3 regions of the Janthinobacterium sp. 78 genome follow, and region 3 is predicted to be linked to each of the others. Evidence: predicted binding sites of a transcription regulator. Region 3 holds the regulator's gene; each other region holds the start of a gene.

Region 1 (7,210 bases), 730 kb from region 3:
GCGCCTGATCGGCCGCTGGGCGGACCGGGTCGGCAAGCAGCAGGTGTACCGCTGGGTCTCCCTGATGTCGATCGCGCCGCTGCTGCTCATGACCCACTTGCCCCAGTTGCCGCTGCTGGCGCTGATGCTGGTGTTTCCGTTTTTTATGGCTCTCGTCTCGGGACGCACGATACCGCTGCAGGCGCTGCTGACGACGATCCCGGAGCCGCACAAGCGCGGCGCGTTTCTGAGTGCCAATTCGGCCTTGCAAAGCCTGGGCAGTGGCCTCGGTGCCTGGCTGGGCGGCCTGACCCTGCAGACGGACGCGGCCGGCCATATCAGCGGCTATGGCATCAATGGCTGGCTGGCGGCGGGTTTGTCGCTGTGGACGGTGTGGTGGGTGGCGCGCGTGCGCGGCGCGGCGCCGGCCTAGGGCGTTATTGTATGGCGATGCGCTGCATGGGCGCGCTGTCCTTGCGCCATTGTTCCAGGCTGATCAGGTCACCTGTGACGATGTCGTCGACGAGGATGCGCTTGCCATCGGGCGTGACGACAAAGCTTTCCCAGCGGTGGGCTGCGTCCGGCGTGCTTTCGAAAAAGCTCAGCTGATAGCTGGCGACGCCATCGACGAGGCGCGTCTCGGGCGACGTTTCCATTACGGCGCCATGCGCGCGGCCGCCCGATGCCTTTTCGATATGCGCCGACCACGCCTTGATTTCCGGCAACGCCAGCAGCGCATCGACGGCGCGCGCGTTCTGCTCCTGCGCCGCCTGGCTGTTCGCGGCCGGGGCATTGCTTGCGTGCGGCGCGCCCTGCTGGTGCACGTAGAAAGCGACTAGCCCGGCGGCCAGCAAGCCGGCCAGGATGCCGGCAATGATGGTGGTTTTGGAAGAAGAGGCGCGTGGCGGCATGATGGTGGCATGGGAAAGAAGGACGATGGCGGCCATGCTAAAGCAAAAAGTGCAGGCGGGCAATCGCCGGGCTTGCTAAATGGTATGGCCAAACGGGTTTGCCAAACGGGTTTGCCAAATACATCGGCGAAAAAAAAGCTACCTTCCGTAGAAGATAGCTTTCGGGGCTGCCGGGCAGGCGCTGGCAGCTTTTGGTCTGCCTGTCCTGTCCCGGCGATGCATCCCCGCGTGCCGTCGCCTGCGCGCGGGGATGCCGGACATTACATCATGCCGTCCATGCCGCCCATGCCGCCCATACCACCCATGCCGCCGCCCATGCCGCCGCCTGCTTTGTCGTCAGCGATTTCGCAGACCATGCAGTCGGTTGTCAGCATCAGCGAAGCGATCGAAGCGGCGTTTTGCAGCGCCGAACGGGTCACTTTGGCTGGATCCAGAACACCCATTTCCACCATGTCGCCATACGTGCCGTTGGCAGCGTTGTAGCCGTAGTTGCCCGTGCCAGCCAGTACGGCTGCCACGACGACCGAAGCTTCTTCGCCAGCGTTTTGCACGATCATGCGCAGTGGCTCTTCCATTGCGCGCAGGACGATCTTGATACCGGCATCTTGATCAGGATTGTCGCCCTTGACCGTGATGTTGGCGCGTGCGCGCAGCAGGGCTACGCCGCCGCCTGGCACGATGCCTTCTTCCACGGCAGCGCGGGTCGCGTGCAGTGCATCTTCAACGCGGGCTTTCTTTTCTTTCATTTCGACTTCGGTGGCTGCGCCAACCTTGATCACGGCAACGCCGCCAGCCAGTTTGGCGACGCGCTCTTGCAGTTTTTCACGGTCGTAGTCCGAGGTCGCTTCTTCGATCTGTACACGCACTTGTTTTACGCGTGCTTCGATCGATGCTGCTTCGCCGGCGCCATCGATGACGATGGTGTTTTCCTTGCCCACTTCGATGCGTTTCGCCTGGCCCAGTTCGGCCAGGGTCACTTTTTCCAGGGTCAGGCCGACTTCTTCAGCGATCACCTGGCCGCCGGTCAGGACAGCGATGTCTTCCAGCATGGCTTTGCGGCGGTCGCCGAAGCCAGGTGCTTTCACTGCGCACGTTTTCAGGATGCCGCGGATGTTGTTCACAACCAGGGTGGCCAGCGCTTCGCCTTCGATGTCTTCTGCGATGATCAGCAGTGGACGGCCAGCTTTGGCGACTTGTTCCAGTACCGGCAGCAGGTCACGGATGTTCGAGATTTTCTTGTCGCACAGCAGGACGAATGGGCTGTCCAGTACGGCAACTTGTTTCTCTGGGTTGTTGATGAAGTATGGCGACAGGTAGCCGCGGTCGAACTGCATGCCTTCAACGATGTCCAGCTCGTCGTTCAGCGACTTGCCGTCTTCCACGGTGATGACGCCTTCTTTGCCGACTTTTTCCATCGCTTCAGCGATACGCTCGCCGATCGAGTAGTCCGAGTTCGCCGAGATCGCGCCAACTTGGGCGATTTCTTTGGTCGTGGTGCAAGGACGGGCGATTTTCGCCAGTTCTTCGACGGTCGCAGCAACTGCTTTGTCGATACCGCGCTTCAGGTCCATCGGGTTCATGCCGGCGGCAACGAACTTCATGCCTTCGCGCACGATGGCTTGTGCCAGCACGGTGGCGGTGGTGGTGCCGTCGCCGGCGTTGTCGCTGGTGCGGGAAGCAACTTCCTTGACCATTTGCGCGCCCATGTTCATGAGCTTGTCTTTGAGTTCAACTTCTTTCGCTACCGACACACCATCCTTGGTGACGGTAGGGGCGCCGAACGAGCGCTCCAGTACGACGTTGCGGCCTTTCGGGCCCAGCGTTACTTTGACTGCGTTGGCGAGGATATTGACGCCTTCGACCATCTTGGCGCGCGCTGCGTCGCCGAATACTACTTCTTTAGCTGCCATGTTCAATTCTCCTGAGTTTCGGGATGTATCTGTCTACAACGTGGAAACAATTACTTGACGACGATCGCCATGATGTCTTCTTCGCGCATGACCAGCAGCTCATCGCCGTCAACTTTGACGGTTTGGCCGGCGTACTTGCCGAACAGGACGCGGTCGCCCACTTTGACATCCAGAGGACGGACTTTGCCGTCGTCGAGAATCTTGCCATTGCCTACGGCAAGGACTTCGCCTTGATCCGGTTTTTCAGCAGCTGCATCAGGAATGATGAGGCCGGACGCAGTTTTGGTTTCCTGGTCGAGGCGTTTGACGATGACGCGATCGTTCAATGGGCGCAGATTCATACAAAACTCCTTAAAGTTCAATGGATAAGTGTTGCTAAATGAATACATGTCCGGCACAGCGCCAGACCTGCTTTCAGTGACCGCCGTTGAAAGCAGCCCGCAACGGTCAAGCAAACCCCATGGCATCGGTGCGTGTCGGCTTGAGCAGTGGTGCATCGCGGCGTCGCCCGCCGCGTAGCGTTCCCTGCTGTTGTCCGGCATGCACCATCAGTCCTGAGGATTGCTACGAAAGAGTTTGTTAGCACTCTCTACTAACGAGTGCTAATTATAGGGACGGTAGGGGGCTTATTCAAGGGCTTATTCTCCGGGAAGATAAGCTTAGACGTTCCGCGCAGCCTGCATTTACGCAGGGTTTGCGCAAACGCAAGCCTCGCTCCCGGGCGTCAGCAACATCAGCGACTCTAGCATGCCCTCCGGGCGGACGGCGTTCCTGTACGCACAGGAAACAGAGTTTTACTATGGACTTTGATAAGATGATTAGAATTGCATATCAATATCGCCATTCGCACCTGAAAGCTCACTCACCATGCCATCGACTCTTTCCCGTCCCGCCCTGCGCCTACTGGGCGCCGCCGTCCTCGGTTTTGCCTGCCTGGGCAATGCCGCCGCGCACACGCCCAGCATCGCCGACGAGATCACCGTGGCCACCCTGACGCCGCAGGAAAAAGAGAGGCTGCTGGGCGATTTGTTCAACGACCTCAACAAGGACGACGACGACCAGGAAGCGCATGTGTGGGACAACGGCGGCGACAGTGGCGTGCTGGTGAAAGTCACGTATAACTTCAGCAACTCCGGCATGACGGAACACAGCCTGAAGGCACACATCTGCCGCGACCTGAAATTCGTCGTCACGGCGGGCGGCAAGTCGCAAGACCTGAGCCGGCGCACCTGTTCGCAAAACAGCGGCAAGTGGGACGTGCAGGGCAAGGACCCGGCGCCCGCCGTGTATCCGCCTTTCCTGTCCGACGTCACCATCGCCAAGCTGAATGCCAAGGAACAGCAAGCCTTGCTGACGGCCGCCGTGCGCACTTTGAAAGATGAAGAGGATGGCAAGACGCGCCAGTGGAGCAACAAGGGGTTGGGCAATGCAGTACCGCTGGCAGTGCGCCTGACGCCCTCGGGCACGGACGCCAAACCTGGCAGCTACCGCCGTACTTGCCGCGATTTGACGATGGTGCTTGACGGCAAGGGCGGACAACAGACGCTGGTGCGCCGCTCGTGCGAAAACCGCTATGGCGGACTCGATATCGAAGCCGATTACGTCGACGAGTAAAACGCTGCCATCGCGGCGCCGGCAGATGCGCGCACTTGGCGAAAAGCGCCGGAAAAAGCCTGTATTGTCCGCCAACTGCCCTGCATTGATGTAAATATGTGTGACAGCGGCGTGATTCGATTGACGCCCATGGAGCGTCCGCCCTATAGTGGCGGGATGATTTCCGAATTCAACGAATTATCCGACAAAATAGGCCTGCTGGCCGAAATGACCCATGCGCTGCGCCGTGAAAACGCGCAACTGCGCAAGGACAATGCCGCGCTGGCCGCCGAGAACGCCCTGTATGTGCAGCGCATGCGCGAGGCGCAGGAGCGGGTGGAAGCGTTGCTGGAAAAAATTCCCGAACTGGTGCAAGCTGGCCTGGAGCAAGCCGCTTCGGAAGCGGGTGCCTATATTGCCGAGAACGAGAAGGAAGCGTAATGCCGCGTGTCGATGTCAATATCATGGGCCAGTCCTACAGCATGGTGTGCCGCGACGGTGAAGAGCGCGCACTGCGCGAAGCGGCAATCTATCTCGATAGTAAAATGAAAGCCATCCGCGACGCGGGCAAGGTCAAGGGCAATGACCGCATCGCCGTGCTGGCCGCCCTAGGCGTAGCCGCCGAATTCCTCTCCGTGAAGTCGCCGCAAGGTCCGCTGTCGGAGTTGACGATCCTCGAAGTGAAGCAGAAAATCTCGGCCATGCACACGGTATTGGATAGCGCATTGACGCCCCAGGAAAACCTTTTTTAAACACCGAACCAAACCTGCTGCGCGTCGCGACTTGCGGCCTGCGATGCTCTCTGTGCATTCGCACAGTTGCGCTTCTCGACCACAATTCACTTCCGCTCGCTACGGTTTTGTTCGGTGTTATTAATTGGATTTTAAGCGGACACAGTACGATTTGTCTTTGCGATGCGCGAGCAAAGGAGTAAACTTGGGTCTACCCTGCGGTGTTCGCGATTGCCATATATTCCTTGAACCATTTATGCGCATCGGTTGCGAATTTTGTTTGATGGGAGTGAGCGTCGCTCGTTCGACGAACCCGAAATTGAACTAACGTGACCACCTTGAACCGTTTGGTTCGGGATGCCGGCATAGCGGCACAGGCGGGGCCTAATTTGCATTGCATTTGTAAGTACAACTGAAAACGGTTGCCGCATCATGCGCAACCGTTTTTTTACGTCTGTCGCTTTCACACGGAGTCTAGATGAAACAATATTGGCTGATGAAATCCGAACCCGATGAAGTAAGCATCGACGACCTGATGGCCGCGCCGCAGCACACCATGCCGTGGTTCGGCGTGCGCAACTACCAGGCGCGCAACTTCATGCGCGATGGCATGCGGCCGGGCGATGGCGTGCTGTTTTATCATTCCAGCTGCCCGCAACCGGGCGTGGCGGGCGTGGCCGAAGTGGCCAGCGGCGCGTATCCCGATCACAGCCAGTTTGAAGAGGGGGGCAAGTATTTCGACCCGAAGGCGACGCTTGAACAGCCGCGCTGGATCAGCGTCGACGTGCGCGGCGTGAAGAAGACGGCGCTGCTGCCCCTGTCCGAGATGCGCCAGATGCCGGAGCTGGAAGACATGCTGCTGTTGAAGAAGGGCAGCCGTTTGTCCATCACGCCGGTGACGCCGGCGCAATGGACGGTGATTACCAGCAGGTTGAAGGCCTAGGGCAGCCGATCAGGCGTCCGCCACGCGCGACTTGGTGGGCGGGGTGCCCATCACCTGGCTTTTGTATGCCCATACCAGCAGCGCGATGGCGCCGACGATCATCGGCAGCGACAGCATCTGGCCCGAGGTGATCGGCACGCCCAGCCACACGACTTCCCAGTCCGGCGTGCGGAAGTATTCCGTGAAGAAGCGCGCGCAGCCGTACAGCAGGGTGAACATGGCGCCCACGGCCATGCGCGGGCGCTGCTTGCGCGCATACAGCCACAGGATGATGAACACCAAAATGCCGTCGACCAGCATCTGGTAGAGGGGCGACGGGTGCACGGGATACGGAATGCCCGGCCACTGCATGGCCCACGGCAGGGTGTCCGGCGCAATGCGGCCCGGCAGTTCTGCATTGATGAAGTTGCCCAGGCGGCCGGCCGCATAACCGAGCGGCACCAGCGGGGCGATGAAGTCGAGCACGTCGAACAGGTTACGTCCCGCCTTGCGGCTCCACAGATACATGGCCAGGATGACGCCGAGGAAGCCGCCATGGAAGGACATGCCGCCATGCCAGACCATGAAGATCTCGAGCGGATTGTGCATGAAGTATGCGGGGCGGTAGAACAGCACTTCGCCCAGACGCCCGCCGATCACCACGCCCAGCATGCCGTAGAACAGCATGTCATCGAGGTCTTCCTTCTTCCAGCCCAGCACGGCGATGTGCGGCTGCTTGATGCGCACTCTGCCCAGGATAATGAACAGGGCGAAGGCCAGCACGTACATCAGGCCGTACCAGTGCACGGCGAGCGGGCCGATTTGTATGGCGATCGGGTCGGGCATCGGGTGGATCAGCATGGGGTTTCTTTCTTTGTTTAAAGCCAAGGTTGCGTAGTATGGGGGCGCTTGCGGTTTTTTGCCTTAGCGGCCACTTAATTTAATCGGCAGTCGCGCTGATCTGCTTGCGCAGCAGCGCCAGGAAACCTTGCAGCACGGCGGACGGATTGTCGCGGCGCCAGGCCAGGCCCGTTTCCACCAGCGGCGTGGCGTCCTGCAGCGGCCTGTATTCTACGCCCGGGCGCATCAGATTCGATACCGATTGTGGCACAAGCGCGATGCCCATGCCAGCCGAGACGAGGCTGACGATGGTTTGCATCTGGA
Region 2 (7,210 bases), 4.8 Mb from region 3:
GCTCACGGAATTGAAGAAAAAGGTCAAGGAAGACAAGCTGCTCGACGCCGCCGCCGTCAAGGCAGCGCTGAAAGTGCTGCTGACCGACCTGCTCTCGCCGCTGGAAAAGCGCTTCGAGCTGGGCCGTCACAAGCCGCTGGTGATGATGATTTCCGGCGTGAATGGCGCCGGCAAGACCACCACCATCGGCAAGCTGGCCAAGCACATGCAGTCGAATAACCAGTCCGTGCTGCTGGCTGCGGGCGACACCTTCCGCGCCGCCGCGCGCGAGCAGCTGATGGTCTGGGGCGAGCGCAACAACGTCACCGTCATTTCGCAGGAATCGGGCGACCCGGCCGCCGTGGCCTACGACTCCGTGCAATCGGCAAAAGCGCGCGGCATCGACGTGGTGATGGTCGACACGGCAGGCCGCTTGCCGACGCAGTTGCACCTGATGGAAGAGTTGAAGAAAATCAAGCGCGTGATCGGCAAGGGCATGGAAGGCGCGCCGCATGAAACCCTGCTCGTCATCGACGGCAACACGGGCCAGAATGCCCTCACGCAAGTGAAAGCGTTCGACGATGCCCTGCAATTGACCGGCCTGGTGATCACCAAGCTCGATGGTACCGCCAAGGGCGGCGTGCTGGCGGCGATTGCCCGCGTACGCCCCGTCCCCGTGTATTTCATCGGCATCGGTGAGAAAATTGAAGACTTGCAGCCTTTCGTGGCTGCCGAATTTGTCGAAGCGCTGCTCGGATAAGCCCATACATGATTGAATTTCAGCACGTCTCCAAGCAATACTCCGCCGATGCCGTGGCCCTCAGCGACATTTCGCTGAGCATTGCCAAAGGCGAGCTGGTCTTTCTGGCCGGCCCGTCCGGCGCCGGCAAGTCCACCCTGCTGAAAATGATCGCCGCCATGGAGCGCCCCAGCTCGGGCAAGCTGATCGTCAATGGCCAGGACATGGCCAAGATCAAGCCAGCCGGCGTGCCCTTTCTGCGCCGCAACATGGGCCTGATCTTCCAGCAGCAAAAACTACTCAACGACCGCTCCATCCTGGCCAACGTGATGCTGCCGCTGCTCGTCGTCGGCGCGCATAAAGTTGCTGCCGAACAGCGCGCGCGTGCCGCCCTCGATAAGGTGGGCCTGCTCGACCGCGCCATGGCGCGCCCGCTGTCGCTGTCGGGCGGGGAACAGCAGCGCGTGTCCATCGCGCGCGCCATCGTCAACCGGCCACAGATCATCCTGGCCGACGAACCGACGGCCAACCTGGACCGCGCCAGCGCCAACAAGGTGCTCGACGCCCTGAAAGCGTTTCACTCGGTGGGCGTGACCTGCCTCATTTCCAGCCATGACGAACAGATGCTCGACGCCGCCGCCCGCGTGATCCACCTGAAAAACGGCCAGTTGGTCGCCATCGACAAGGCCACGCAGGCGCCCGTCTTCGCGCCGCCCGATCCCGATTTTGCGCCCTCCCCCGGCCCCGACGATGTGCAGGGAGAGCAGGCATGAGAGGCTGGTTCCGTCAACACCGCTTCGCGCTCGGTTCGGCGCTGATCCATTTGCGCAAGTCGCCAGGCGGCTTCCTGTTGAACGTGCTCGTCGTCGCCATCGCCCTGTCGCTGCCGTTCGCCGGCTTGACCATGCTCGACAATGTGCGTCCCATGTCGGAACAGATGTCGGTCGACCCGGAAATCAGCGTTTTCCTGAAGATCGACACGCCGCGCGAGCAAGCCGTGGCCCTGGCGGGCGCCATGCGCAAGATCGTCGGCGCGCAAAAGGCGAAGATCGTCTTCATTGCGCGCGAAGAGGCGCTCGATACCCTGAAAAACAAGAACGGCCTGGCCGACGTGCTCAGCACCCTGGGCGACAATCCCTTGCCCGACAGCTATGTGCTGAAACTCGATGCCTTCAGCAGCGCCAGCGAAGCGCAGGATGTCGATGCGGTGGCGGAGCAGCTGCGCCACCTGCCATTCGTGGAGTCGGCGCAAGTCGATTCGGCCTGGGTCAAGCGCCTGGCGGCCCTGCTGGGCGTGCTGCGCCTGGTGCTGCTGCTGCTGGCCATTACCCTGGGCGTGGCCGTCATCGCCGTGGTCTTCAATACCATACGCCTGCAAGTGATGCAGCAGCGCGATGAAATCAGCATCTCGAAACTGATCGGCGCCACGGACACCTTCATCCACCGCCCCTTCTATTACACGGGCGCCCTGCTGGGCCTGTGCGCCGGTGCGCTGGCCCTGGGCGCGGTGGCGCTGGCCATGCAACCACTGAATACCGCGATTGCCGAGTTTGCCCGCCTGTATGCGTCCGAATTCCAGCTCGTGCCGCTGGCGCCGCTGCCGATGGCCGGCTTGCTGGCCGTCAGCGCCGGCCTGGGCCTGATCGGCGCCTTCCTCTGCGTGCAGCGCCACCTGGCGCGCCTGAACTGACCTTGCCTTCCCTCCCATGGCGGCACCGCAGGCGCCGCCATGCGTCCCCACAATGCTGTTATCTTGATATTTAGCAAGTATTCTTAAGGTTCGCTTCAGCCAGAGGCCGTAGACTAGCTACGTTGTCGTGAAGCGGCCTGCAGCGCTGTTCAGATCACCGTTCATACACATTTATCAAGCATTCATTCGCCATAGCATTTAGGCTATCAGGACGATTAAATGTGCTGATTGGCACTCTCAAGCAGAGAGTGCTAATATAGGGACATACCAACAGCAGAACCGCCATGGACGCCAGATGAAGATGGTGCCGCGATCTGCAAGTGCAAGACCACATACGCAAAACGAACAGACAATCGGGCCACGTCGCGTGACATGGCCAACTGGAACAAAGCAAGACTACGAGGGAGAAAACATGACTATGATGTCCGCTACATCCGCATTGGTTCCGACCAAAAGTAATGCGCTGGGCCTCGGGTTCACTGGCAATCTGGGCAATATCGACGCCTATATCTCGGCCGTGAACCGCCTGCCCATGTTGACCCACGATGAAGAAATCTCGCTGGCAACACGCCTGCGCGAAAAAAATGACCTGGCCGCCGCGCAAGAACTGGTGCTGTCGCACCTGCGCCTGGTGGTCTCGATTGCCCGCGGCTACCTGGGCTATGGCTTGCCGCACGCCGACCTGATTCAGGAAGGCAATATCGGCTTGATGAAAGCCGTGAAACGCTTCGACCCGGACCAGGGCGTGCGCCTGGTATCGTATGCCATGCACTGGGTGAAAGCCGAGATGCACGAGTACATCCTGAAAAACTGGCGCCTGGTCAAGGTCGCGACGACGAAGGCACAGCGCAAGCTGTTCTTCAACCTGCGCAGCCACAAGACGGGCCTCGATGCGATGACGCCGAAGCAGATCGATGCGCTGGCCAAGCTGCTCGACGTGAAACGCGAAGAAGTGATCGAAATGGAAACGCGCTTGAGCGGACGCGACATCGCCCTGGAATCGCCGACCGACGATGAAGACGACAAGTTTTCGCCGATCGCCTACCTGTCGTCGGAGCAAAGCGAGCCGACCAAGGTGCTGGAAGCGGAACAAGTGACGCGTCTGCAATCGGAAGGCCTGGAAACGGCCTTGAGCAAGCTCGACGCCCGTTCGCGCCGCATCATCGAAGCGCGCTGGCTGGCCAACGACGACGGTTCCGGCGCCACCCTGCACGCTTTGGCAGAAGAGTTCGGCGTATCGGCCGAACGCATCCGCCAGATCGAAGTGGCGGCACTGAAAAAAATGAAGGGCGCGCTGGCCGCCTGGGTGTAAGCACAAGCAATGCCGCAATGCAAAAGGCGCCGCAAGGCGCCTTTTAGTTTTACAAATGATATTTATCAACAGATAAACATTGTCAGCCCTTATGCTGCAGCCAAGCCCTTGGTGATCAGCTCGGCGACCAATTCATTCAGATCCGCATCGCGTTCCTTGGCCAGGGTCTGCAATTGCAACACCAGATCGCTGTTCAGCTTGACGGCGAATGGCACCAGGCCCAGTGCCTGATCGCGCTTGCGCTGCTCGCGGCGGTCGACGACCACCGCTTCCTTACCGAATGCACCGGCGCCGGGAACATTCATCTTTCCCATCAGTTTCTTGGCATCGCTTTTCGCCAGGGCAGTTTTTTTCATGGTTGTTTCCTGATTTTCAAAACAGCCATTTTACGCAGTAATCGGCGCGCCGCGTGGCCGGCGCATCAATTCATCGGCAGCACGCCAATAGTGCGCCGGAAAAATATCATTTTGTTACTATCATTTTATCCCACGTGCGAACAAGCACGCCCGGGACGTTCTACCTGAAAGGAAAAACATGTCTACTCTGAACCACTCTTGTCGTACCCTGCTGCTGCCCCTGCTCATCGCCTGCCTGGCCGTACTGGCTGGCTGCGGCGCGGCCGGCAGCGCCGGCGACGCGGAAAACACGCCGCGCAGCGTCACCCACGTACTCTCGCCGGGCGAACAGGTCGCCATCACGGCCACCGATACCCTGAAACTCGAGCGCGTCAACGACAGCCGCTGCCGCAAGGGCGCCGTATGCGTGTGGAAAGGCTATGTCAGCTACAGCTTCAGTTTGCTCAATAGCGCGGGTGCCACCGACATCGTCCTGTCCGACTCCATGCCCGGCGCCGCCAGTTCCGTCAGCGTCAACCACCTGACGTTCACCCTGCTCGACGTCGACCCGGCCACGCCGCCCGCCCTCAACGCGGCCGCGGCCACGTATCGGGTCAAAGTAAAAATCACGCAGGGCGCGCTGCCCCGCTAAACGCTGTGACGTTGGCGACTGTCGGCAGGCGCCTGTTGGCGGTCCAGCATACTGTAATCGCGCACGACGGCGGCGATGCGCAGCCGGTAATCGTCAAATACGCCCTGCCGGCCGGCCGACTGCGCCGCGCGGTGCGCTTCCAGCTGCCGCCACTGCGCCAGCGCCGCCTCGTCGCGAAAGAAGGATAGCGACAGCAATTTGCCTGGCTCGCTCAAGCTGCAGAAGCGCTCGATGGAAATGAACCCATCGACTTCATCGAGCAAGGGCCGCAGGGACGCCGCCAGGTCCAGATAGTGCTGGCGCCCTTCGACACTGGGCCAGACTTCGAAAATCACGGCAATCATTTCATTTCTCCTGGGCTAAAGACGGGGATGCGGGCATTCAGCGACGGCAGGTAGCGCCACGCCAGCGGCATGCGTTGCAACGCATCGGCCCACGCCTGAAGGCAAGCCGTGGCGATGGTGTGCGCGATGGACTGGCCCGGACAACCGTGGCGGCCATGGCCAAAGCCCAACTCCGCATCGCAAGCGCCGGCCAGCACGACGACGATCATCTGCCCGGCCGGCACGCGCACGCCATGCACTTCCACGGCATCGGCCGTGTAGCGGCGCGTGTTGTGGATGGCGGGATCACGCTGGCTAACTTCGCGCAACAGGGCCGGCCATCGCTGAGGGGCGGCGCGCAGTGACGGCAGCAAGTCAGGCTGCGCGCGCAAAGTCACGATGGCATTGCCCAACAAGCCGGCTGTGGCATCGCACGTCTGCGACAGCAAGCCCACGAGGTTGGCCAGCAAGCCGCTCCCCATGGCATCGGTCTCTGTCACGATACTGGCCAGCAGGCTGCCGGGCCTCACATCGCCCTCGCGCAGCAAGGCGGCAAAAGCTTGCAGCAGGGCGTCGGCTGCCACTTGCGCGCCGGCCAGTTGTTCACCATTGCTCAGCGGCGACAGGCAGGCGACAAAATCGCGCGTCCAGGCGGCCAGCGACGGCCATTGCGCTGGCGCAAAGCCCAGCAAGTCGGCCATGGCGAACAGGGGCAGTTGAAAAATCGCATCGTTAAGCTGGACAGCATCGCCTGGCATGCGATCACCAGCAAGATGCATCGCCCGCTCCTGCAGGCGCGCCAGATCCACCTGGCCCAGCGCGCGCGCCAGCACCTGTTTTGGCACGGCATGCCGTTCGCCATCGTTCATACGCACCAGTTCGGCAAAAATCGCGCTGCACGGCGTGCCCGCCAGAGTATCCGGTACAGGCTGTCCAGTCGGACGCACGCGGCAAGCGGGATGTGCCAGCACGGCCAGCACGCCGGCCGCGCCCGTCGCCAGCCAGCAGTCGAGTGAGGCCTCGAAACTCAGCGGCGGGCCATCCGCCAGACGGCGATAGTAATCATATGGCGCCGCATGGGTGACGGCAGCGAAAGGGTCGGCGGGGTCGATAACAAAGTCGGCAAGCGGCATGCGCATTCCATTGCAGTGAGGTAGGGACACGAGTATGCTGGTCCTTCCACCACAACACTTCGCCCACGAACGAATCATGGATGACAAACTTCCTTCGGCCGACATGGGTCTGGCGCAACTGGCCGGCGCCATCGCCGAACCGGCCCGCGCGCGCATGCTGTGCAGCTTGCTCGACGGCCATGCGCGCACGGCGACGGAATTGGCCACGCTGGCCGAAGTGGGCGCCTCGACGGCCAGCGCCCATCTGAGCCGCTTGCGCGACGATGGTTTGCTGTCGATGGTGGCGCAGGGCAAGCACCGCTATTACCGCCTGGCCAGCACGGAGGTGGCGCGAGCGCTGGAAGCGCTGCTGGTGGTGGCCGGCGTGCCGGCGACGCCCTTTTCGCCCTCCACGCCCGACCGCCTGCGCCAGGCGCGCACTTGCTACGACCACATGGCCGGCACGGTGGCTGTCACCGTGCACGACCAGTTGCTCGCCCAAGGCTGGCTGCTCGACGATGAAGGAGAATATCGCCTGTCGGAAGCGGGCGCGGCCGGCATGGCGGCGCTGGGCATCGACGTGCCGCAATTACACAAGCAGCGCCGCCGCTTCGCCTGTGCCTGCCTGGACTGGAGCGAGCGGCGTGCCCACCTGGGCGGCGCGCTGGGTACCGCCATCCTGCAACTGGCCCTGCGCCAGCGCTGGGCCGAACGCGAACTCGACAGCCGCGCCCTGCGCCTCACGCCAGCCGGTGAACGGCGCCTGCTGGCCTCCTTTGGTGGAGGCTGAACGGCGCAGCCTTTTTGTATCTCGGAAGCAACGAAAAAGATAAAAATGTGCTTTTATCATTCTTTTCATTCATCATAGGCTGCGCCCTTGAGCGATCATTTTTTGGCCATGGAAAGAGTTCATCTTGAAAACAGTGTCATCCAGCACCTGCCATAACTGCAATACCGATGCGCCAGGCAACTTCTGCAGCGCCTGCGGCCAGACGACGACCCTGCACATGCCCAGCGCACGCGAATTCCTGCATGAATTTGTCGCCCATTATGTGGCGCTCGAAGGCA
Region 3 (7,210 bases):
ACGCGGACGCTGGCGCCGCATTGGAATGGCGCCTATTTTAGTCTATCTGGCAAGCCGAATGATCTTGCCTTGTATCACCCTGTAACAATTTTTCGCCGGGAAGCGCTGGCCCGGCCCCATTTCACGGAGGCGCAGCCAAGCCGGCGGCGGCGATCGGTGCGACAATAGCTACACTCTGCGCAGCGTGACGCAGCATCCTATTGTGAGTCCCATGTCTCTTGCCCCTGTCAAACCCGCCGTGCCGCCCAAGGCCATCCTGTTCGATCTCGACGATACCTTGTGGCCCATCGCGCCCGTGATTGCCGCTGCCGAAACCCTGCTGCATGACTGGCTGGCCACGCATGCGCCCCGGGTGGCGCAGCAGTTTTCCATCGAGGTGCTGCGCCAGCACCGCCTGGCCATGCTCAATGCGCAACCGCATTTCCATGGCAATTTGATCGAGTTGCGCCGCGCCGGCCTGCTGTCGGCCTTCGAAGCTGCCGGCGAGGATCCCGCCCTGGTCGAGCAGGCCATCGTGCACTTCCTGGCCGCGCGCAACCGTGTCCAGCCGTATGACGACGTCTTGCCTGGCCTGGCCTGGATGCGCCAGCGCATGCTGCTCGGCTCCATCTCGAATGGCAATGCAGACCTTGAAATTATCGGTTTGGCGCAGCATTTCAAGGTATCGATCGCCGCCAGCGAGTTTGGTGTGGCCAAGCCCGACGCCAGCATCTTCCTGGCCGCCTGCGCGGCGCTGGACGTGGCGCCGCATGAAGCCGTGTATGTGGGCGACGACCTGTATTTCGACGTGACGGGAGCGCAGGGGGCGGGCATGCGTGCCGTCTGGATGAACCGCAAGGGCAGCGATGCCCACCTGGCCGCCGGCGTGCAGCCCGACGCCATCTGCGGCAACTTTGACGAGTTGCTGCTGTGGCTGCAGGGGCAACTGGAAGATTGATCGCCGCAGGGCGGGCGAACGTGCATAATAGGTGCTGTTACTGCACGTTCGGCCACTGTTGTTGCCGCTTGATTAACAATGTGTTTGTTTAAAGAATATTTGCTTACCTGAGACACCATGCAACTCGATACACGTGCCCAAACACTGCTGAAAGCCCTGGTCGAGCGATATATCGCCGACGGCCTGCCGGTCGGTTCGCGCGCCTTGTCGAAAATTTCCGGCCTGGACCTGTCGCCGGCCACGATCCGCAACATCATGGCCGATCTGGAAGAGCTCGGTTATGTGTCCAGTCCGCACACCTCGGCCGGACGCATCCCCACGCCGCGCGGCTACCGCATTTTTGTCGACACCTTGCTGACCGTCCGGCATCTGGACGAACACATGGTGGAGTCGCGCATGCGCCTGCAGACGCCGCAGCCGCAAAAAACCATCGCCAACGCGGCGCAGATGCTGTCGTCGCTGTCGCAGTTTGCCGGTGTCGTGCTCAGTCCGCGCCGCGAATCCGTGTTCCAGCAAATCGAATTCCTGCGCCTGTCCGAAAAGCGCATCCTGCTCGTCATCGTTGCCCCCGGCGGCGACGTGCAGAACCGTTTATTGCTGACGGAGGCTGATTACACGCCGGCGCAACTGGTGCAATCGGCCAACTATATCAACCAGAATTATGGCGGCCTGTCATTCGACGCCGTGCGCGTACGCCTGCAGGGCGAACTGCGCCAGTTGCGCGACGACATGGGCAGCCTGATGCAGGCGGCCGTGGAAGCGGGCAGCGAAGCGATGGCCGACCATAGCGACGACATGGTGATTTCCGGCGAACGCAACTTGCTCAGCGTGAGCGATCTGTCATCGAATATGCATTCGCTGCGCCAGATGTTCGACATGTTCGAGCAAAAAACGGGCTTGATGCAGTTGCTCGACGTGTCGAGCAAGGCGACGGGCGTGCAGATTTTCATCGGCGGCGAATCGAACCTGGTGCCGATGGATGAGATGAGCGTGGTGACGGCGCCGTATGAAGTCAACGGCAAGATCGTGGGAACGTTGGGGGTGATCGGACCGACGCGCATGGCCTACGAGCGCGTCATTCCGATCGTCGACATCACGGCTAAATTACTGTCGAGCGCACTCAGCCATCATTAATCGTACTGCCAGCCGCCCCGTGGGAGCGGCAAGCGTGGGTCAGGCGGTTTTATGCGGGCAAGCCGTCTTGATGCAGTTACCGTAGATGGCCAAAGCGTGTTCGGCGATCTTGAAGCCGCGCTCTTCAGCCACTTTTTGCTGGCGGATTTCGATCTCTTCGTCGAAGAATTCTTCGACCCGGCCACAGTCGAGGCACACCAGATGGTCGTGGTGGGAACCTTCGTTGAGTTCGAAAATCGCCTTGCCGGTTTCAAAATGGTTGCGGTTCAGCAAGCCTGCCTGTTCAAACTGGGTCAGGACACGGTAGACAGTTGCCAAACCGACATCCATATTGTCGGCCAGCAGAATTTTATAGACGTCTTCTGCTGTCAGGTGGCGTACCGGGCTACTCTGGAAGATATCGAGTATCTTCAGGCGTGGCAAGGTGGCTTTCAGGCCGCTTGCCTTGAGATCACTAGGATTGTTACTCATGTTTGTTGCTCGTATGTGGGTCAGGTGCTTTATCATATAGCGTTTTGTCGGGGAGTGCCAAAATATGCATTTTTTGGCAGGCCGGTCACTCCTGGCGTTTTGTTCATCCAATTGAGGTCATTTATGCGCGTAACACCGGCTGTATTGCCATCTCTCTGGCACCGTATTTCATTTCGAGCACCAGTCGTGGCAGGCATGGTCTGTGTCGCGCTGGCCATGTCCGGCTGCGCCAGCCGTGGCATCCTTGGCGAAAAGCCGGCAGCCAGCCAAAAAGAAGGCAAGGAAGTGGTTCCTGAACAGGGCGCACAAACGACTACCATTACGCCGTTGCAAAAATTCATGTGGTTTTTCTCGCCGTATCGTCCTGATATTCAACAAGGCAACTTTGTCTCCGAAGAGATGCTGGCCCAGTTGAAAGTGGGCATGACGCGCGATCAGGTACGTTTCGTCCTCGGCACCTCGTTGCTGACCGACATTTTCCATGCCGACCGTTGGGATTATCCATTCCGCCTGGCCCGGGGCAGTGGCGAAACCACGAGCAGCCGCGTGGTTGTGTTCTTTGATAAAGAAGGCAAGGTGGCACGTTTCGAAGGCGGCAACTTGCCGACCGAGAAAGAATACATCGACCGCATCGCCGGTCCGTCGCCGTTCGCCAAGCTCGCCAAGGCCGATGTGCCTGCCACCGCCGTGCCGTCGCCCGTGGCGCCGAGCGCCGTGCCCGTGCCGGCCGATGCCGCTCCTGCCATTCCTGTGAGCAAGCCTGACGTTGCACCTGCAACGGCGCCTGCCGCCGAGCCTGCACCTGCTGCCGAACCCACCAAATAAGTTGTTGTAAGAGAATAAAATGACTGAACTGAAAATCGCCATCGCTGGCGCCAGTGGCCGCATGGGCCATATCCTGATCGAAGCCGTCAGCAACGCCCCCGACGCCGTGCTGGCCGGTGCGCTCGACCGCGCTGGTTCACCGTCCGTCGGCCAGGACGCCGCCGCTTTCCTGGGCAAGCCGGCTGGCGTGCTGATCGAGTCCGACCTGGCCACCGGCCTGGCCGGCGCCGATTACCTGATCGACTTCACGCGTCCCGAAGGCACTTTGCAGCATCTGGCGTATTGCGCCGAGCATGGCATCAAGATGATCATCGGCACCACCGGTTTCGATGACGCGGGCAAGGCGGCCATTGCCGCCGCCGCTGAAAAGACGGCCATCATGTTCGCGCCGAACATGAGCGTGGGCGTGAATGTCACCATGAAGTTGCTGGAACTGGCGGCGAAAAGCCTGTCCGAAGGCTACGACATTGAAATCATCGAAGCGCATCACCGCCACAAGGTCGACGCGCCATCGGGCACCGCCCTGCAAATGGGTGAAGTGGTGGCCGGCGCCCTGGGCCGCGACTTGAAAGAATGCGCCGTGTACGGCCGCGAAGGCGTGACGGGCGAACGCGATCCGTCGACCATCGGCTTTGCCACCATCCGCGGCGGCGATATCGTCGGCGACCATACGGTGCTGTTTGCCGGTATCGGCGAGCGCATCGAGATCAGCCACAAGTCGAGCAGCCGCGTCACCTACGCCCACGGCGCGCTGCGCGCCGCGCGTTTCCTGGCCGACAAGCCGACCGGCCTGTTCGACATGCAGGATGTGCTGTCGCTGAAGAACTGAGGAAGATCATGGCCACTGCCATCCTGAATGGAAAAGACATCACCGACGAAGCGAGCTTTCACGCCCAATGCGTGCCAGCCTTCGGTTTCCCCGCGTTTTACGGCAACAGCATGGATGCCTGGGTCGATTGCCTCAGCTATCTGCGTGACGACGAAAACATGACGCAGTTCCGTTTGAAACCGAACGAAGTGCTGGACATCGTCGTGCAAGACGCGGAGGCAATGAAGGCGCAAGTGCCGGACTTGCTGGAAGAAATCACCTTCTGTATCGCTGGCATCAATGAACGCTATGAAGACTATGGCGAAAAGCCGGCGTTGAAGCTGGTACTCAAGTGAATAGAATCGTAGGTCGGATTAGGCCCTGCGGGCCGTAATCCGACAACATTGTTGGCTGTGCAAGTCGGATTACGCGCAAGCGCTAATCCGACCTACGTCCAGACGACCAACATTTACACCACCTTGCGCTCGCGCAAGCCGTCAATCTCCGCACTGTCCAATTCCAGCCACTGCTGCAGCACCTCCTGCGTATGCTGCCCCAGCAGCGGCGGCGGCAAACGGTATTGCACGGGCGAGGCCGACAGGCGCACGGGATTGGCCACCAGCGCAACAGTCCCCGCCGTCGGATGCGGCATCTCCACTTTCAAGCCACGCGCGACCACTTGCGGGTCGGCAAAGACCTGGTCGATGCGGTTGACGGGACCGCACGGCACGGCTTGCGCCTCGAAGGCGCTGATCCACTCGGCCGTCGTGCGCATGACCGTGGTCTGGCGCATCAAGGGAATCAGGATCGCCCGGTGCGCCACGCGCTGCGGATTGGTGGCGAAGCGTTCATCCTGTGCCCACTCGGGGTGGCCGGTGACGGCGCAAAAGCGCGAGAATTGCCCATCGTTGCCGATCGCCAAAATCATGTCGCCATCGGCCGTCGGGAAGTCTTGATACGGCACGATGTTCGGATGCGCATTGCCCATGCGCTGCGGCACTTTTCCCCCACATAAGTAATTGGCCGCCTGGTTGCCCAGCGCCGCCACTTGCACGTCGAGCAAGGCCAGGTCGATATGCTGGCCCAGGCCCGAGCGCTCGCGTTCGGCCAGCGCCGCCTGCACGGCGATGGTGGCATATAAACCCGTCAGGATGTCCGTCTGCGCCACGCCCACTTTTTGCGGCCCGGCGCCCGGCTGGCCATCGGGCACGCCCGTGATGCTCATCAGGCCGCCCATGCCCTGGATCAGGAAGTCATAGCCGGCGCGCGCCGCATATGGCCCATCCTGGCCGAAGCCCGTGATCGAGCAGTACACGAGGCGCGGATTGAGTGCCAGCAAGCTGGCCGCATCCAAACCATATTGCTTCAAGCCATCGAGCTTGAAATTTTCCAGCAGCACGTCCGCTTCAGCCGCCAGCTGGCGCACCAGCGCCTGGCCTTCAGGGGCGGCCAGGTCGATGCACAAGGAGCGCTTGTTGCGGTTGGCGCACTGGAAATAGGCCGCCTCGGCGGTGTCGCGGCCATCCTCGTCTTTCAGGTACGGCGGACCCCAGGAGCGCGTGTCGTCGCCGCGGCCCGGCTGTTCGACCTTGACCACGTCGGCGCCGAGGTCAGCCAGCATTTGCCCGGCCCACGGGCCGGCCAGCACGCGCGACAGGTCCAGCACGCGCAAACCGGTCAGCGGTGCGGGCCGCAGGGTGGAAGCCAAGGTGTCCATCAGTTGTTGAAGGCGGCGATGCCGGTGATGGCGCGGCCGATGATCAGCGCGTGCACATCGTGCGTGCCTTCATAGGTGTTGACCACTTCCAGGTTGACCAGGTGGCGGATCACGCCGAACTCGTCGGAAATACCGTTGCCGCCCATCATGTCGCGCGCCACGCGGGCGATATCGAGCGCCTTGCCGCAGCTGTTGCGTTTCATGATCGACGTGATTTCCACGGCGGGCGAACCCTCATCCTTCATGCGGCCCAGGCGCAAACAGCCTTGCAAGCCCATGGTGATTTCCGTCAGCATATCGGCCAGTTTCTTTTGCACCAGCTGGTTCGCTGCCAGTGGACGGCCGAATTGCTGGCGGTCCATCGTGTACTGGCGTGCCTTCAGATAGCAGTCTTCCGCCGCGCCCAGCGCGCCCCAGGCGATGCCGTAGCGGGCGCTGTTCAGGCAAGTAAATGGACCCTTCAAGCCGCGCACGTCGGGGAAGGCGTTTTCTTCCGGGCAAAACACTTCATCCATGACGATTTCACCGGTGATGCTGGTGCGCAAGCCGACCTTGCCGTGGATTTCCGGCGCCGACAAGCCTTTCCAGCCTTTTTCCAGCACGAAGCCGCGGATCGCGCCTTCATCATCCTTGGCCCAGACGACGAACACGTCGGCAATCGGGCTGTTGGTGATCCACATCTTCGCGCCGGACAGGCTGTAGCCGCCCGGCACCTTGCGCGCACGCGTGACCATGCTGCCCGGATCGGAGCCGTGGTTCGGTTCCGTCAGGCCGAAGCAGCCGATGAATTCGCCCGTCGCCAGTTTCGGCAGGTATTTCTGTTTCGTTTCTTCGTTGCCGAAGGCATGGATCGGCACCATCACCAGCGACGATTGCACGCTCATCATCGAGCGGTAGCCGGAATCGACACGCTCGACTTCGCGCGCGGCCAGGCCGTAGCAGACGTAGTTCAGGCCGGCGCCGCCGTATTCTTCGGGGATGGTCGTGCCCAGCAAGCCCAGCTCGCCCATTTCGCGGAAGATGGCTGCGTCCGTGCGGCCATGGCGGAACGATTCGAGCACGCGCGGCACCAGGCTGCCCTGGCAATAGTCGCGGGCAGCTTCCAGCACGGCGCGTTCGTCGCCCGTCAGTTGTTCTTCCAGCAGCAGGGGGGAATTCCAGTCGAATACAGTTTTGCTCATCACAGGCCTCGCAGGTGAGCGCCGGTGATCGGCGCAAGATTGAATATGGCTCATGGTAGGTTCTTGCCTAGCCTTGCGCAAACGATTTTTTTGCACCCAGACATGCGTGTTGCGCATATCTTGCGGCATACTAGGGG

The links. Region 3 encodes HrcA, which represses chaperone genes, less so after heat shock. Its sites were predicted from a motif close to TTAGCACTCNNNNNNNNNGAGTGCTAA; they were not measured.
Region 1: groES (co-chaperone GroES) is a predicted target of HrcA. The motif match lies at 3,380-3,406, and genes of this name have one in related genera.
Region 2: rpoH (RNA polymerase sigma factor RpoH) is a predicted target of HrcA. The motif match lies at 2,637-2,663, and genes of this name have one in related genera.

The regions. Positions count from the first base shown of each region.
Region 1 covers NZ_QENT01000001.1:5,300,427-5,307,636, reverse strand. The annotation lists gene C8C92_RS23410 (MFS transporter) at 1-412, shown strand, start outside; gene C8C92_RS23405 (hypothetical protein) at 417-926, opposite strand; gene groL (chaperonin GroEL) at 1,151-2,800, opposite strand; gene groES (co-chaperone GroES) at 2,851-3,141, opposite strand; gene C8C92_RS23390 (hypothetical protein) at 3,668-4,414, shown strand; gene C8C92_RS23385 (DUF904 domain-containing protein) at 4,544-4,834, shown strand; gene C8C92_RS23380 (cell division protein ZapA) at 4,834-5,145, shown strand; RNA gene ssrS (6S RNA) at 5,335-5,512, shown strand; gene C8C92_RS23370 (EVE domain-containing protein) at 5,603-6,067, shown strand; gene lgt (prolipoprotein diacylglyceryl transferase) at 6,077-6,907, opposite strand; gene C8C92_RS23360 (LysR family transcriptional regulator) at 6,987-7,210, opposite strand, start outside.
Region 2 covers NZ_QENT01000001.1:1,263,504-1,270,713, reverse strand. The annotation lists gene ftsY (signal recognition particle-docking protein FtsY) at 1-739, shown strand, start outside; gene C8C92_RS05625 (ATP-binding cassette domain-containing protein) at 748-1,491, shown strand; gene ftsX (permease-like cell division protein FtsX) at 1,488-2,408, shown strand; gene rpoH (RNA polymerase sigma factor RpoH) at 2,821-3,720, shown strand; gene C8C92_RS05610 (hypothetical protein) at 3,810-4,076, opposite strand; gene C8C92_RS05605 (hypothetical protein) at 4,255-4,707, shown strand; gene C8C92_RS05600 (antibiotic biosynthesis monooxygenase) at 4,704-5,051, opposite strand; gene C8C92_RS05595 (cytochrome P450) at 5,048-6,163, opposite strand; gene C8C92_RS05590 (helix-turn-helix transcriptional regulator) at 6,240-6,932, shown strand; gene C8C92_RS05585 (DUF3667 domain-containing protein) at 7,066-7,210, shown strand, end outside.
Region 3 covers NZ_QENT01000001.1:6,025,607-6,032,816, reverse strand. The annotation lists gene C8C92_RS26545 (HAD family hydrolase) at 212-937, shown strand; gene hrcA (heat-inducible transcriptional repressor HrcA) at 1,055-2,071, shown strand; gene fur (ferric iron uptake transcriptional regulator) at 2,111-2,542, opposite strand; gene C8C92_RS26530 (outer membrane protein assembly factor BamE) at 2,666-3,367, shown strand; gene dapB (4-hydroxy-tetrahydrodipicolinate reductase) at 3,387-4,196, shown strand; gene C8C92_RS26520 (barstar family protein) at 4,205-4,531, shown strand; gene C8C92_RS26515 (CaiB/BaiF CoA-transferase family protein) at 4,645-5,892, opposite strand; gene C8C92_RS26510 (acyl-CoA dehydrogenase) at 5,892-7,073, opposite strand.